DNA from 4 places in the Pseudomonas gozinkensis genome. Region 2 is predicted to be linked to each of the others. Evidence: predicted binding sites of a transcription regulator. Region 2 holds the regulator's gene; each other region holds the start of a gene.
The links. The regulator FliA, encoded in region 2, starts transcription of late flagellar genes. The targets are predictions, from matches to a motif close to CTAAAGTTTNNNNNNNNNNNGCCGNTAA.
Positions count from the first base shown of each region.

Region 1: the regulator FliA is predicted to act here: its motif matches at 1,693-1,720, upstream of IHQ43_RS14195 (methyl-accepting chemotaxis protein).
Region 3: the regulator FliA is predicted to act here: its motif matches at 1,086-1,113, upstream of IHQ43_RS21865 (methyl-accepting chemotaxis protein).
Region 4: the regulator FliA is predicted to act here: its motif matches at 1,051-1,078, upstream of IHQ43_RS23185 (flagellar protein MotY).

Region 1 is NZ_CP062253.1:3,204,810-3,208,225, forward strand. Features, by position in the region: gene IHQ43_RS14195 (methyl-accepting chemotaxis protein) at 1-1,627, opposite strand, end outside; gene IHQ43_RS14200 (hypothetical protein) at 2,010-2,543, shown strand; gene IHQ43_RS14205 (GNAT family N-acetyltransferase) at 2,584-3,416, opposite strand, start outside.
Region 2 is NZ_CP062253.1:1,820,625-1,824,040, forward strand. Features, by position in the region: gene fleN (flagellar synthesis regulator FleN) at 7-837, shown strand; gene fliA (RNA polymerase sigma factor FliA) at 834-1,574, shown strand; gene IHQ43_RS08195 (chemotaxis response regulator CheY) at 1,742-2,113, shown strand; gene IHQ43_RS08200 (protein phosphatase CheZ) at 2,132-2,920, shown strand; gene IHQ43_RS08205 (chemotaxis protein CheA) at 2,975-3,416, shown strand, end outside.
Region 3 is NZ_CP062253.1:4,920,937-4,924,352, reverse strand. Features, by position in the region: gene IHQ43_RS21865 (methyl-accepting chemotaxis protein) at 1-1,006, opposite strand, end outside; gene IHQ43_RS21860 (cytochrome c) at 1,373-2,773, shown strand; gene IHQ43_RS21855 (sorbitol dehydrogenase family protein) at 2,777-3,331, shown strand; gene IHQ43_RS21850 (GMC family oxidoreductase) at 3,328-3,416, shown strand, end outside.
Region 4 is NZ_CP062253.1:5,222,693-5,226,108, reverse strand. Features, by position in the region: gene pyrC (dihydroorotase) at 1-984, opposite strand, end outside; gene IHQ43_RS23185 (flagellar protein MotY) at 1,145-2,053, shown strand; gene IHQ43_RS23180 (argininosuccinate synthase) at 2,183-3,400, shown strand.

The sequences.
Region 1 (3,416 bases), 1.4 Mb from region 2:
CCTGGGTGCGGGCGGCGAGGGCACGGACTTCGTCCGCCACCACCGCAAAACCACGACCCTGTTCACCGGCGCGCGCCGCTTCAATCGCTGCGTTGAGTGCCAGCAGGTTGGTCTGACCGGCAATGGCACCGATCACGCCGAGGATTTCGGTGATGCGCTGGGCATCCTGCTGCATGCTTTCGACCTTGTGGGTGGCGCTCGCCACTTCATCGATCAGCGCCACCACGCTGCCGGACGCTTCACCGACCACGACGCGGGATCGGTCGGCGTTTTCGTTGGCGCGCTGGGTGAAGGCGGCGGTTTCGGCGGCATTTTGCGCGACGCTTTCGGCGGTCGAGCTCATTTCGTTGATCGCGGTAACGGTCTGGTCGGTCTCTGAGGCGTGGCGCAGCAGAATCTGGCTGGTGTGCGCCGAGGTGCGTTGCAGGTTGTCGAGGCTGGAAGCCATGGCACCGGTGGCCTGGGTGACTTCGCCGATCATGTTCTGCAGGTAGGCGATGAAGGTGTTGACCGAATGCCCGATGGCGCCGAGTTCATCTTCAGCGCGGATGGTGATGCGCCGGGTCAGATCGGCATCGCCGCTGGACAGCGAATCGATGTTGGCTTTCAGCGCTTTCATGCGCGAGACCAGTTGGCGGATCGCGTAGACCTGCAACAGCACCAGCAGGATCACCAGCGGAATCTGCAACAGGCTCAGGCTGCTGAGCACGTCGTCACGTTGCGCGGTAAGCATTTTGGTCGGCAGCGCGGTGGCGAGAAACCACGGGGTGCCTTCGATCGGACGCATGAAGAACGTGCTGGCTTCACCGTTGTTGTCGAACTCGACACGCTGCGCCTGCTCGCGGTTTTGCAGTCCGGCCTTGACCTGGCTGGCGAAAGTCGAGCCGCCGGCCAGTTCGCTGATGTTTTTCAGCACGATCGGTCCGCTGATGCGCGAACTGTTGCTGATGATCTTGCCGTCGCCCTCGACGATCAGCATTTCGGCGTTGAGGTCTTTTTCCTTGCGCGCCACCAGGTCGTTGAAGAAGCCCAGGGTCACGTCGATGGTCGAGACGCCCCAGGCGCTGCCGTTTTTCTGGATGGCCATGGCGCAGTTGGTGCGCGGTTCGGCGCTGGCGTCATCTTTATAGGCTGCCGCCCAGGCGCATTGGCCACGCGGGGTCTGCATGCCGCCCTTGTACCAGCTCTGGTCGTAATAGTTGGGGGCTGCGTCGCTGTTCCAGAAGGTGTTCACCGCCAGTTTGCCGGAAGCATCCCGGTGCCAGAACGTGCTGAACTTGTTGCGCCCGGCCTCACGCTGGCCGGGCAACGGCCAGATACCGCCGCCGAATACTTTGAGTTCGCCGTATTGATCCACCAACCCCGGCAACACCGTGTCGATGGCAGCGCTGTCGAGCAGCGGGATGGTCTGGGTGATGCTGCGCTGTTGCGCCTGGACCTTGTTCAATTCGCCCTGGATCTGTTCGGCCACTTCAGCGATGCGGTTGAGCACCACCTGTTCTTCGGTATGGCGCAATTTTGGCGCGACCAACTGGCTGATGCCAACCACGGTCAGCACCGACAGCAACAGTATGAACAGAACCAGAAACAGCGTGTAGCGAGCCTGAATGGTGCGGAATGCGGGCATGGAAACCGGTCCTTGAGCAGGGATTCTTATTGTGGGCAGGGGAAAAACAGCGCGGGTTTCCTAGCGTATCGTCGAGACGTCGGGAAGCTTTAGGTACTTTCGTCCTAAAAGAGGCGAGCCCGACCAAAGGAACGTATCGGGACTGACACACAAGAACTAACCGTCCCGAACATTAGAGCAATGAACCCACTTTCATCTCATTGTCATAAACGCTCTAGTCCAGCATTTCCGGGCCTGTTGCCGGTTTGTATCGTGAATGTACAAGAATTGTAAAAAAATGCAGAAAGGAGTTGGTGCCACTAGTTTGCCGGACGATACTCCGGGCAACTCAAAAGTCGTTCAACAAGGAATTTTTCATGTCTTCCTCGCAAGGAGCCTGCTCATGACTATCGGCTATACCGGTGCCTGGCAACCCAAGACGGGTTTGCTGGTTCGAGACACAGGAAGCTCGAGCAAACCGGTTTCTCAAAGCGTGAAAGTCAAGCAGATGCTGGCTCTGGTCGGCAACGACCCCACCGCGATCAGTACCGCGGAGATGGACAAGCAGGGGCTGCACAAGAACATCAAGGGTTTCGATCCGACCAATGTTTCGGCCAAGCAATTGGGTAGTCTGAGTGCAATGCTGCGCAGCCGGGGGCTGATTTCCGAGATCACGTCCATGACCTTGCTCAACGCCGGCGACAAGTTTGATCGCTTCGGCGTACAGAAGGATCCGGACGCCAAGTTCAATGCGCTGGAGTACTTCGCGACGCAGCTGGATACCATCCAGAACAACAATCTCAAGGGCAACAAGTACGCGAATACGTTGATCCCCGAGTTCAAGAAAGCCATCTATGTGCTGCAGAACCTGCAGACCTACGGGCAGGGGGGCGAGCGCAAGCCTCCGACCGACAAAGGTGTCAGCGCCAAGGCGTGATCAGGCAGGCCCGCCCCGGCAACGGAGCGGGCCTCGTCGTTTATGGAGCCTTGATGTCGTCCTGCAGAAGCTGCATCCACGGACAGTGCAATGTGAGCGTTTTTGGCGGGAGTCCGCGATGAAACAGCGCCAGCCATCCTGCCCCTTTTTCATCGGGTGCCAATCCAGTGAACCTGAAACCGATGGTCGACAACTGATGCCAGGCGCTGTCGAAACCCTGCGCCAGTCTGAGCCTGAGCGAAATCAGCCAATGGTCCGGCAACTCCTGCAGTTGCTTGAGCAATCCGTCGTCAAGCGCCTCCAGTACGCCGTCATAGCGCCCCCAACGCTGATCCAGTTGTATGGGTTCGCCGATCCAGGGTGATGCGTTGTCCCGTGTTCCAAACCGGTCGACCATCTGCTGCATGAACTCGCGGCAGCCATCCGGCCATTCGAGTCTTGGCAACGGACGCTGGTATCCGTCGATCCGCAGATAACCGAGCACCAACGATTCCGGCACCGGTTCGCCAAAGGGTGATGGGGCATGGTCGGGTAGCAAGCCGATGTTGTGAAACCCCAGACGGGCGGCCATCCTCTGCGTGTAGGGATGATGGGTCATCTGTTTGATCGTCACGCCGCGACATCCAAGTGCCTGGGCATGAATCAACAATTGTCGGCCCAGTCGGGTGGCAACATTCTGTCCTCGACTCTGTGGATCCACCACGCTCAATGCAAGTTCGGCGATGCGTGATCCTTTGTCGTGAATCAGGGCCGCGTGCCCCAGTATTTGATCCTCCGACACCGCCACCATTGAATGCCAGCGACCGCCGGCATGGTTCTGCGTGATCATTCGCGGCAGGTAAACATGAGGCTGAGCGTATTGGTCGCCGTAGA
Region 2 (3,416 bases):
AATAACATGGGCAGCATGCATCCCGTACAGGTGATCGCGGTGACCGGCGGCAAAGGTGGCGTCGGCAAGACTAATGTGTCAGTGAACTTGTCCCTGGCCCTGGCAGAGCTTGGCCGTCGGGTCATGCTGCTGGACGCCGACCTGGGGCTGGCGAACGTCGACGTTCTGCTGGGCCTCACACCCAAACGCACCCTGGCCGACGTGATCGAAGGCCGCTGCGAGCTGCGCGACGTGCTGTTGCAAGGCCCCGGCGGGATCCGCATCGTGCCGGCCGCTTCCGGCACCCAGAGCATGGTTCACCTGAGCCCGGCCCAGCATGCCGGCCTGATTCAGGCCTTCAGTGACATCGGCGACAATCTCGACGTACTGGTGATCGACACCGCTGCGGGTATTGGTGACTCGGTAGTCAGTTTTGTTCGCGCAGCCCAGGAAGTTTTGCTGGTGGTCTGCGACGAGCCGACCTCGATCACCGACGCCTACGCGCTGATCAAGCTGCTCAACCGCGATTACGGCATGAACCGCTTCCGCGTCCTGGCCAACATGGCGCAGAGCCCGCAGGAAGGTCGCAATCTGTTCGCCAAGTTGACCAAGGTCACGGATCGCTTCCTCGACGTCGCCCTACAATACGTCGGCGCGGTGCCCTACGACGAAAGCGTGCGCAAGGCGGTGCAGAAGCAGCGTGCGGTCTATGAAGCCTTCCCGCGTTCCAAGTGCGCACTGGCGTTCAAGGCGATCGCACAGAAGGTCGACACCTGGCCGCTGCCCGCCAACCCGCGTGGCCACCTCGAATTTTTCGTCGAGCGCCTCGTGCAGCAAACGGCAGGACCTGTGCTATGACCGCCAGCGGTATGAACCTTTACAAAAAGTCGGCGCGTGACGCGCAGTACGAGCTGATCGAGCGTTACGCGCCACTGGTCAAACGCATCGCCTACCACTTGCTGGCGCGATTGCCGGCCAGTGTGCAGGTCGAAGACCTGATCCAGGCCGGGATGATCGGTCTGCTCGAAGTCTCGACCAAATACGACGCCAGCAAGGGCGCCAGTTTTGAAACGTACGCGGGTATCCGGATCCGTGGTGCGATGCTCGACGAAGTCCGTAAAGGGGACTGGGCTCCGCGCTCGGTTCACCGCAACACCCGTATGGTCAGCGACGCGATTCGCTCGATTGAAGCTAAAACCGGCCGTGACGCTAAAGATCACGAAGTTGCGGCCGAACTCCAATTGAGTCTCGACGATTACTACGGGATTTTGAACGACACCCTGGGCAGCCGGCTGTTCAGTTTCGACGACCTGTTGCAGGACGGCGAACACGAAGGGCTGCACGAGGATGGCGCCAGTGCTCATCTGGAGCCGTCGCGCGATCTGGAAGACGAGCGTTTCCAGGCTGCGCTGGCGGACGCGATTGCCAATTTGCCGGAGCGTGAGCGACTGGTGTTGGCGCTGTACTACGACGAAGAGCTGAACCTCAAGGAGATCGGTGAAGTCCTTGGCGTCAGTGAATCGCGGGTCAGCCAGTTACACAGCCAGTGCGCGGCCCGCTTGCGGGGGCGTTTGGGGGAGTGGCGAGCGCGCTGAAGGCAGTGTGGGGACACTGCGAACGAGGCTGGTGCGGTGGTGAACGGCACCGGTCTTGCTCTGTTGTGCTCCAGACAGTCATCGAGTGTTTTGCCGGATTGATTGAAATGGCGCGTCCAGGTGCTGGACGCGTTTAAGACTGCTTGGAGGTCGAATTGAACAAAGACATGAAAATCCTCATCGTTGATGACTTCTCAACGATGCGGCGGATCATCAAGAACCTGTTGCGTGACCTTGGGTTCACCAACACCGTTGAAGCCGACGATGGCACCACCGCCATTCCGGTGCTCAACAGCGGCAGCATCGACTTTCTGGTGACCGACTGGAACATGCCCGGCATGACCGGTATCGACCTGCTGCGCCACGTGCGCGCCGATGAAAAGCTCAAGCACCTGCCGGTGCTGATGGTGACCGCTGAAGCCAAGCGCGAGCAGATCATCGAAGCGGCCCAGGCCGGCGTGAACGGCTATGTGGTCAAACCTTTCACGGCTCAGGCGTTGAAAGAAAAAATCGAGAAGATTTTCGAACGCATCGGCTGATGAACGCGCGGGGGAGCTATGGAGCATAAAGAATCTTCACAGGGCGACTTCGAGTCGACCCTGAAAAAACACGCGGTCGAACTGGTCGAAAGCCTTGAAAAGGGCAGGTTCGGCGACGCTGTGCAACTGATCCATGAGCTCAATCAGACCCGTGACCGTGGCCTGTACCAGGAAGTGGGCAAGCTCACGCGTGAACTGCACAGTGCGATCGTCAATTTCCAGATCGATCCGCACATGCCGCAGGCCGAGGAAGTGTCGCAAATCACCGACGCCACCGAACGCCTGGGCTACGTGGTCAAACTGACCGAAGCTGCTGCCAACCGCACCATGGATCTGGTGGAAAGCGCGACCCCTGTGGTCAATGGCCTGGCTGACGAGGCCCAGGCCTTGAGCGCCGATTGGGGCCGCTTCATGCGCCGTGAGGTCGGGGCTGAAGAGTTCCGTGAGCTGGCGCGCCGGGTCGACGGTTTTCTGGCACGCAGCAGCGCGGACAACCGCGCGGTGTCGAGCAATCTGAACGACATTCTGCTCGCCCAGGATTACCAGGACCTCACCGGTCAGGTGATCAAGCGCGTGACCCAATTGGTCACCGAAGTCGAAAGCAACCTGCTCAAGCTCGTGCTCATGGCCAGCCAGGTGGACCGCTTTGCGGGCATCGAACATGACCGTGCGGCAATGCTCGCTGAAAAAGATCCACAAAAACATCTCTCGCAGGGTGAAGGTCCGCAGATTCATGCCGATAAACGAGAAGACGTTGTGTCCGGTCAGGACGATGTGGACGATTTGTTATCCAGCCTTGGATTCTAGAGTTTTGGAATTTTAGGTTTTTTGGGTTTTTAGACCTGTAGGAGCACCCCATTAATGAGCTTCGGCGCCGATGAAGAGATCCTTCAGGATTTCCTGGTTGAGGCCGGCGAGATTCTTGAGCAACTGTCCGAACAACTGGTCGAGCTGGAAAGCCGCCCGGATGACGCAGATCTGCTCAACGCAATTTTTCGCGGTTTCCACACTGTAAAAGGGGGCGCCGGCTTCCTTCAGCTCAACGAGCTGGTGGAGTGCTGTCACATCGCCGAAAACGTGTTCGACATCCTGCGCAAGGGTGAGCGTCGCGTAGATGCAGAACTGATGGACGTGGTGCTCGAAGCGCTGGACGCGGTGAACAGCATGTTCAGCGAAGTCCGCGATCGCAGCCCGATTACCGCCGCCACCCCGGAACTGCTGGCTGCCCTGGCGCGTCTGGCCGAACCGCAATCGGCGGATGAAGCCCCGGCTTCGCCTGTGGCCGAGATGATCGAAGAACTGG
Region 3 (3,416 bases), 3.1 Mb from region 2:
GGCTGGTGGCTTGGGAGGCCTCAGAAGTGGATACGGCGTTGCGCGCGACTTCCTCCACGGCGGAGGTCATCTCCGTGACAGCGGTTGCAGCCTGCTGGATCTCGTCGTTCTGACGTATCAGGCCACGGCTTCCATTGTCAGTGACGGCGGTGAGTTCTTCGGCAGCTGAAGCCAGTTGGTCTGCTGCGCTGGCGATCTGCTGGATAGTGCTTTTCAGGCTGCCCTGCATCTCGGCCAGGGCTGTTAGCAACTGCCCGGCCTCGTCGCGGCCGGTGCTGACGATGTGCTGAGTCAGGTCGCCCCCGGCAATGTTCCGGGCACTTTCAACGGCTTTGGAAATGGGGCGGCTGATCAGTCGGCTGATGAACAGACCCAGCAGAATTGCTGTGATGAAGGCCAGCACGATGCCGATATACAGAGACGTCTTGGCGGAGGACTCCGTCAGAACCGATTGCTTTGCGGCTTCGCTGACTTGCAGGTCGTTCGAATTGGACATGATGGTCAATTCGTCCATGACGACGCGGTAGGTTTTCTGCAGGTCGCCGAGCAGCAGTTCGCGGCCGTTTTCCAGGTCGCCAGCCTTCATCAGGGCCAGATACCTTTGCACGATCGCCTGGTAAACGGGCCAGGCTTTTTCCATTCGGTCACCGGCTGCACGTTCGTCGTCGGCAAGCTCGGTTTTTCGGTATTCGGCGAAGGCTTTTTCACTTGCCAACTGGTTGGCGCTCATCGAGGCGAGGAATTCGTCCTTGGTGCTCTGTGGCAGGTTGGCGGCAGTGGCGACGTAAAGCCGATACATGTCGCGGGTCTGTCCGACGGCCTTGATTTTGGTCTGCGCGATGTTGGCGACGGCGACGAGGTTGTTGCCAAACACCGATCTGAGGCTCGTCGAGAGCTCGGTCACTCCTCGGCTGCCCAGCAGGCCTACCCCCAAGGTGATGAAGGCGCACGCCGCAAAGGCCGTGATCAATTTCGTGGAGAGTCTTGCGTCATTCAACCAAGTCATAAAGGCATCCTGCTGACATGTTTGGGGGGCGGGACAATATCGAGCACAGCTCGTAGGAAAATGGATAGTCGTCGTACATCTTTCGGCTGCTGAGTCCACAACTGGAGGGTTACCAGTTGTTTCTTGTCCAAATATATTCTGCATTGAATCCCTTGTAACTACTGATTTAGAGCACTCAGCACACACATACAAAAGATGGCACTTGGCCTTTTCTATTTATTGCCAAGTGTTACATTGTGTGGAATATTCCAAAAAATACGTACGACATCGTACCTCTTCGTCCTTGGCTCCAAGATGGCGAGGATGCCGTGTTCGTGATTTCCAGAACCGTGAAAAAAAAGAACGAAGCAGCCTAGGGTAGGACTCATGTCGCGTCGCATTGATAAAGGGAAACGCAGGGGGTACGCCTTTGCCGGATTGGTTACGCTGTTGATCGCCACGGCCGGGGCAGCACATGGCGAGGCACTCGACAGCACTGCGTCGGTGGGCAAGCGTCTGGCGGTAGCGGCTGACTGTGTGGCTTGCCACACGGCGCCAGGCGGCAAGGCTTTTGCGGGCGGCTATCCGCTCAGTTCACCGATGGGCACCATTTATTCGACCAACATCACGCCTTCGAAAACGGCGGGTATCGGCGATTACACCTCAGAGCAATTCGCTCGCGCGGTGCGTGACGGGGTGGCGGCCGACGGCACTCGACTGTACCCGGCAATGCCCTACACCTCTTATTCGAAAATCACCGACAGTGACATTGCTGCGCTCTACGACTACTTCATGCATGAAGTGACGCCGGTCGATACGCAGAACCAGAAAACCGCGCTGGATTTCCCGTTCAATATCCGTGCATCGATGATTGGCTGGAACGCGCTGTTCCACAGCAAAACACGCTTCACTCCGGATCCGGCCAAGTCCGCCGAGGTCAATCGTGGCGACTATCTGGTCAACGGCCTGGCTCACTGCGATACCTGCCACACGCCGCGCAATGTCCTGATGGCGGCCGACGGCGCAAAACCGTTGGCCGGCGGATCACTGGGCAGTTGGTATGCCCCCAATATCACTTCCGACAAGGTCAGCGGCATCGGTGCCTGGTCGAGCGATGAGATCGTGGCGTATCTGCGCACCGGTCACGTCGAGGGCAAGGCCCAGGCAGCGGGGCCGATGGCCGAGGCGGTGGAAAACAGTCTGCAGCATCTGAGCGATGTGGATCTCAAAGCCATCGCGGCCTATCTGTTGCAGACGACGCCGATCAAGACCGGGGAGAGCAAGGCCCGGCATGAGTACGGTCAGGCTTCGGTCGATGAGCTGACGCTGCGCGGAGGCAAGCCGGGGGACAACCCGGGCTGGCATGTTTTCAGTGGCACTTGCGCCAATTGCCATCAGCCGGACGGTCAGGGCACCCGGGAATATCCATCACTGTTTCACAACACGGCCACCAGTCGCAGCGACAACCTGATCGCGGCCATCGTGTACGGGGTGCATCGTGAAGTCGACGGTGTGGCCATCGACATGCCGGCATTCGGCCCGGACGCACTGTTCACCGACCGCCTGAACGACCAGCAGATTGCCGACGTCAGCAACTACGTGCTGTCGCGCTACGGCAATGCCGACACCATTGTCACGGCCGCCGATGTGGCACAGGTACGTAACGGTGGACCCCAGGCGCCATTGGCGGTGATGGCGAAGTTTACGATCCCGGTCATCATTCTCGCGTGCTTGCTGATCGGCCTGGGCGCATGGGCCTTGATTGCACGTCGGCGCAAGGAGGCTTGAGCAATGGACACTTCAATGACGCACAAACACGTAACAACTCAAACCGAAAGCTCGACCGGGCTCACTCGTCGCAATCTGTTGCGCGGTTCCGTGACGCTGGGGCTGGCGGCGATGATCGGCAGTGCGATGCCCTGGCAGTCGGTGCTGGCAGCCCAGGTCTCCAGCGACGATTTCATTGCGCTGTCGCAGTTTCTGGTCAGCCGTGCGGTCAATCCGGTTCTGGCCGGTCGTTATTACGCTGCGCTGGACAAGCGCGCACCGAATTTTTCGACCAATGTAATTGCGCTTAAGCAATTGATCAGCACTCAGGGTTACAGGCATGTCGATGAATATCTCGCGCAGCCGAACCCGGATCCATCGCTGCGGGCGACGGCCACCAGCATCATTTCCGCCTGGTATCTGGGCATCGTCGGTGAGCCGGCGGATGCGGAGCTGATCAGCTATTCACTCGCCATGATGTATCAGCCCACTCACGGCATTCTCATCATTCCAACCTACGGTGGCGGCCCGGATTCATGGGGTCCCAAACCCGCAGTCATTCAGGACTCGACAGTATGAGCAGCGATCAATTCGATGCCGATGTGGTGATCATCGGTTCCGGTGTCATGGGCGGTCTGATCGCCACGGGCCTGGCCAAGGCGAA
Region 4 (3,416 bases), 3.2 Mb from region 2:
CAGCTCGCCGAAAGGCAGGCTGGTCGGGGCGGTCCATTCGTCACGAACCAGGGTGATGCGATCGGTGTTGGCCGGCAGGCCGTAGAAACGCGGGCCGTTGAGGCTGGCGAACGCTTCGAGCTTGTCCAGCGCATTGCGCTGTTCGAAGGCTTCGGCATACAGCTCGATGGCGGCGTACGCGGTGTAGCAGCCGGCGCAGCCGCAGGCGGCTTCCTTGGCGTGCTGGGCGTGCGGCGCCGAGTCGGTACCGAGGAAGAACTTCGCGCTGCCACTGGTGGCGGCGTCGAGCAGGGCTTCCTGGTGCGTGTTGCGCTTGAGGATCGGCAGGCAATAGAAGTGCGGCCGGATCCCGCCCACCAGCATGTGGTTGCGGTTGTAGAGCAGGTGATGCGCGGTGATGGTCGCGCCGACGTTGGCCGAAGCCTCGTTGACGAACTGCACGGCGTCGCCGGTGGTGATGTGTTCGAAGACCACTTTCAGCGTCGGGAAGCGCTCGACCACGCGGCGCATGTGCTCGTCGATGAAGATTTTTTCGCGGTCGAACACGTCGACGTCGCCACGGGTGACTTCACCGTGGATCAACAGCGGCATGCCGACTTCGGCCATGGCTTCCAGCGCCGGGAAAATCTTGTCGATGCTGGTGACCCCGGAATCGGAGTTGGTGGTGGCGCCGGCCGGGTACAGCTTGGCGGCATGCACGAAACCGCTGGCCTTGGCTTCACGGATTTCTTCGGGCTGGGTGCGGTCGGTGAGGTACAGCACCATCAGCGGCTCGAAACGACTGCCGGCCGGGCGGGCAGCGAGAATCCGCTGGCGATAGCCGTCGGCTTCAGCGGCGTTGCGCACCGGAGGTACCAGGTTGGGCATGATGATGGCGCGACCAAAGGTGCGCGCGACATCCGCAACGGTATTGGTCAACACGGCACCATCGCGAAGATGAATGTGCCAGTCGTCGGGACGCAGCAGGGTCAGGCGGTCGGACATGAGGGGATTCCAGGCGGGTCAAACTGAGGCGAATGCTACCGGAAAAGACTCTTGCAGGCACTCGCTATCAAGTTTTGCGACGAGCGTCCGATATCCCGTAGGTATGCCGTAAAGATGTATGTCTCGGTCTTTTTTGTTGTAGAAACCAATGGAGCCTCCCGTGCGCCAGCGATATCTAGCCTTGCTCAGTGTGTTTGCCAGCCTTCCAGCGATGGCACTGACCTACCAGACCCGTCTGGAGAACATTGAGTGGACGGTCGAGGGCGACAAGTTCGAGTGCCGTCTGACGCAGCCGATCACCGACTTCGGTTCGGGGCAATTCGTGCGCAAGGCCGGCGAGCAGGCGACCTTTCGCCTGAACGCCTACAACGCCATGCTCGGCGGCGGTTCGGCGACCTTGCTGGCGGCGGCCGCGCCGTGGCAGCCGGGACGTGGCGACATCAATCTGGGCACTGTCCGGTTGGGCAGCGGCAACGTGTTGTTCAACAGTTCTCAATCCCAGGCCGGGCAGTTGATCAGCGGGCTGATGGACGGTCGCAGCCCGGTGGTACGCCGGGCATCGGGCGATGGTCGGGTGTCGGAAGTGCGGCTTTTGCCGGTCAAGTTCAGCAAGGCGTTCAACGACTATCAGACCTGCGTGGCGAAACTCTTGCCGCAGAATTTCGATCAGGTCAAACAGTCGCAGATCGGCTTCCCCGGCGAAGGCATCGAGCTGGACGCTGCCGCCAAGGCCAAGCTGCAAGTGATGCTCGAATATATGAAGGCCGATCCGACGGTCAATCACATCGAACTCGACGGCCACTCCGACAACAGCGGCAATCGCCTGACCAATCGCGAACTGTCGCGCCGCCGCGCGCTGGCAGTGGTCGACTTCTTCAAGGCCAACGGCATCCAGGAATCGCAGATCACCGTGCGTTTCCATGGAGAGCGCTACCCGTTGGTGCCGAACACCAATGCCGCCAACCGGGCCAAGAACCGTCGGGTCAATGTGCATCTGGCGCGGGTGGCACCAACGGCGGCTCCGGCACCGACGGCCAGCGCCCCGGCCAATGCTGCGGCGACTTCCTGACCCGTTGGTCATCGTCGCCCTCTCGACAGATTCTGTCGCTTTGTCGTCTTAAGCTGTCGCGCCTCTGTAAATTATCGCGTTTGAGCGGTAGACTCCTCGGCTTTCCGTAGAACCCCGTGGAGTGATGGCATGGCGGACGTAAACAAGGTCGTTCTGGCGTATTCCGGCGGCCTGGACACTTCGGTGATCCTCAAGTGGCTGCAGGATACTTATAACTGTGAAGTCGTGACCTTCACCGCTGACCTGGGTCAGGGCGAAGAAGTCGAGCCGGCTCGCGCCAAGGCGCAGGCCATGGGCGTCAAAGAAATCTACATCGACGACCTGCGCGAAGAATTCGTGCGTGACTTCGTGTTCCCGATGTTCCGCGCCAACACCGTTTACGAGGGCGAGTACCTGCTGGGTACTTCCATCGCGCGTCCGCTGATCGCCAAGCGTCTGATCGAAATCGCCAACGAAACCGGCGCCGACGCCATTTCCCACGGTGCCACCGGCAAAGGCAACGACCAGGTCCGTTTCGAACTGGGTGCCTACGCACTCAAGCCAGGCGTGAAAGTGATCGCTCCATGGCGCGAGTGGGACCTGCTGTCCCGCGAGAAGCTGATGGACTACGCCGAGAAGCACGCGATCCCGATCGAGCGTCACGGCAAGAAGAAATCCCCGTACTCGATGGACGCCAACCTGCTGCACATCTCCTATGAAGGCGGCGTGCTGGAAGACACCTGGACCGAGCACGAAGAAGACATGTGGCGCTGGACCGTCTCCCCGGAGAAGGCTCCTGACACCCCGCAGTACCTGGAACTGACCTACCGCAACGGCGACATCGTCGCGCTGGACGGCGTTGAAATGACCCCGGCCACCGTGCTGGCAACGCTGAACAAGATCGGTGGCGAGCATGGCATCGGCCGTCTCGATATCGTTGAAAACCGTTACGTCGGCATGAAGTCCCGTGGCTGCTACGAAACCCCGGGCGGCACCATCATGCTGCGCGCTCACCGCGCCATCGAGTCGATCACCCTGGACCGCGAAGTCGCTCACTTGAAAGACGAGCTGATGCCGAAATACGCCAGCCTGATCTACACCGGTTACTGGTGGAGCCCGGAGCGTCTGATGCTGCAACAAATGATCGACGCTTCCCAGGTCAACGTTAACGGCGTCGTACGCCTGAAGCTGTACAAGGGCAACGTGATCGTGACTGGCCGCAAGTCCGACGATTCGCTGTTCGACGCCAATATCGCGACCTTCGAAGAAGACGGCGGCGCTTACAACCAGGCCGACGCGGCGGGCTTTATCAAGCTCAACGCGCTGCGCATGCGCATTGCTGCCAACAAGGGCCGCAAGCTGTTCTGATCCGTTCGGTTCGGAT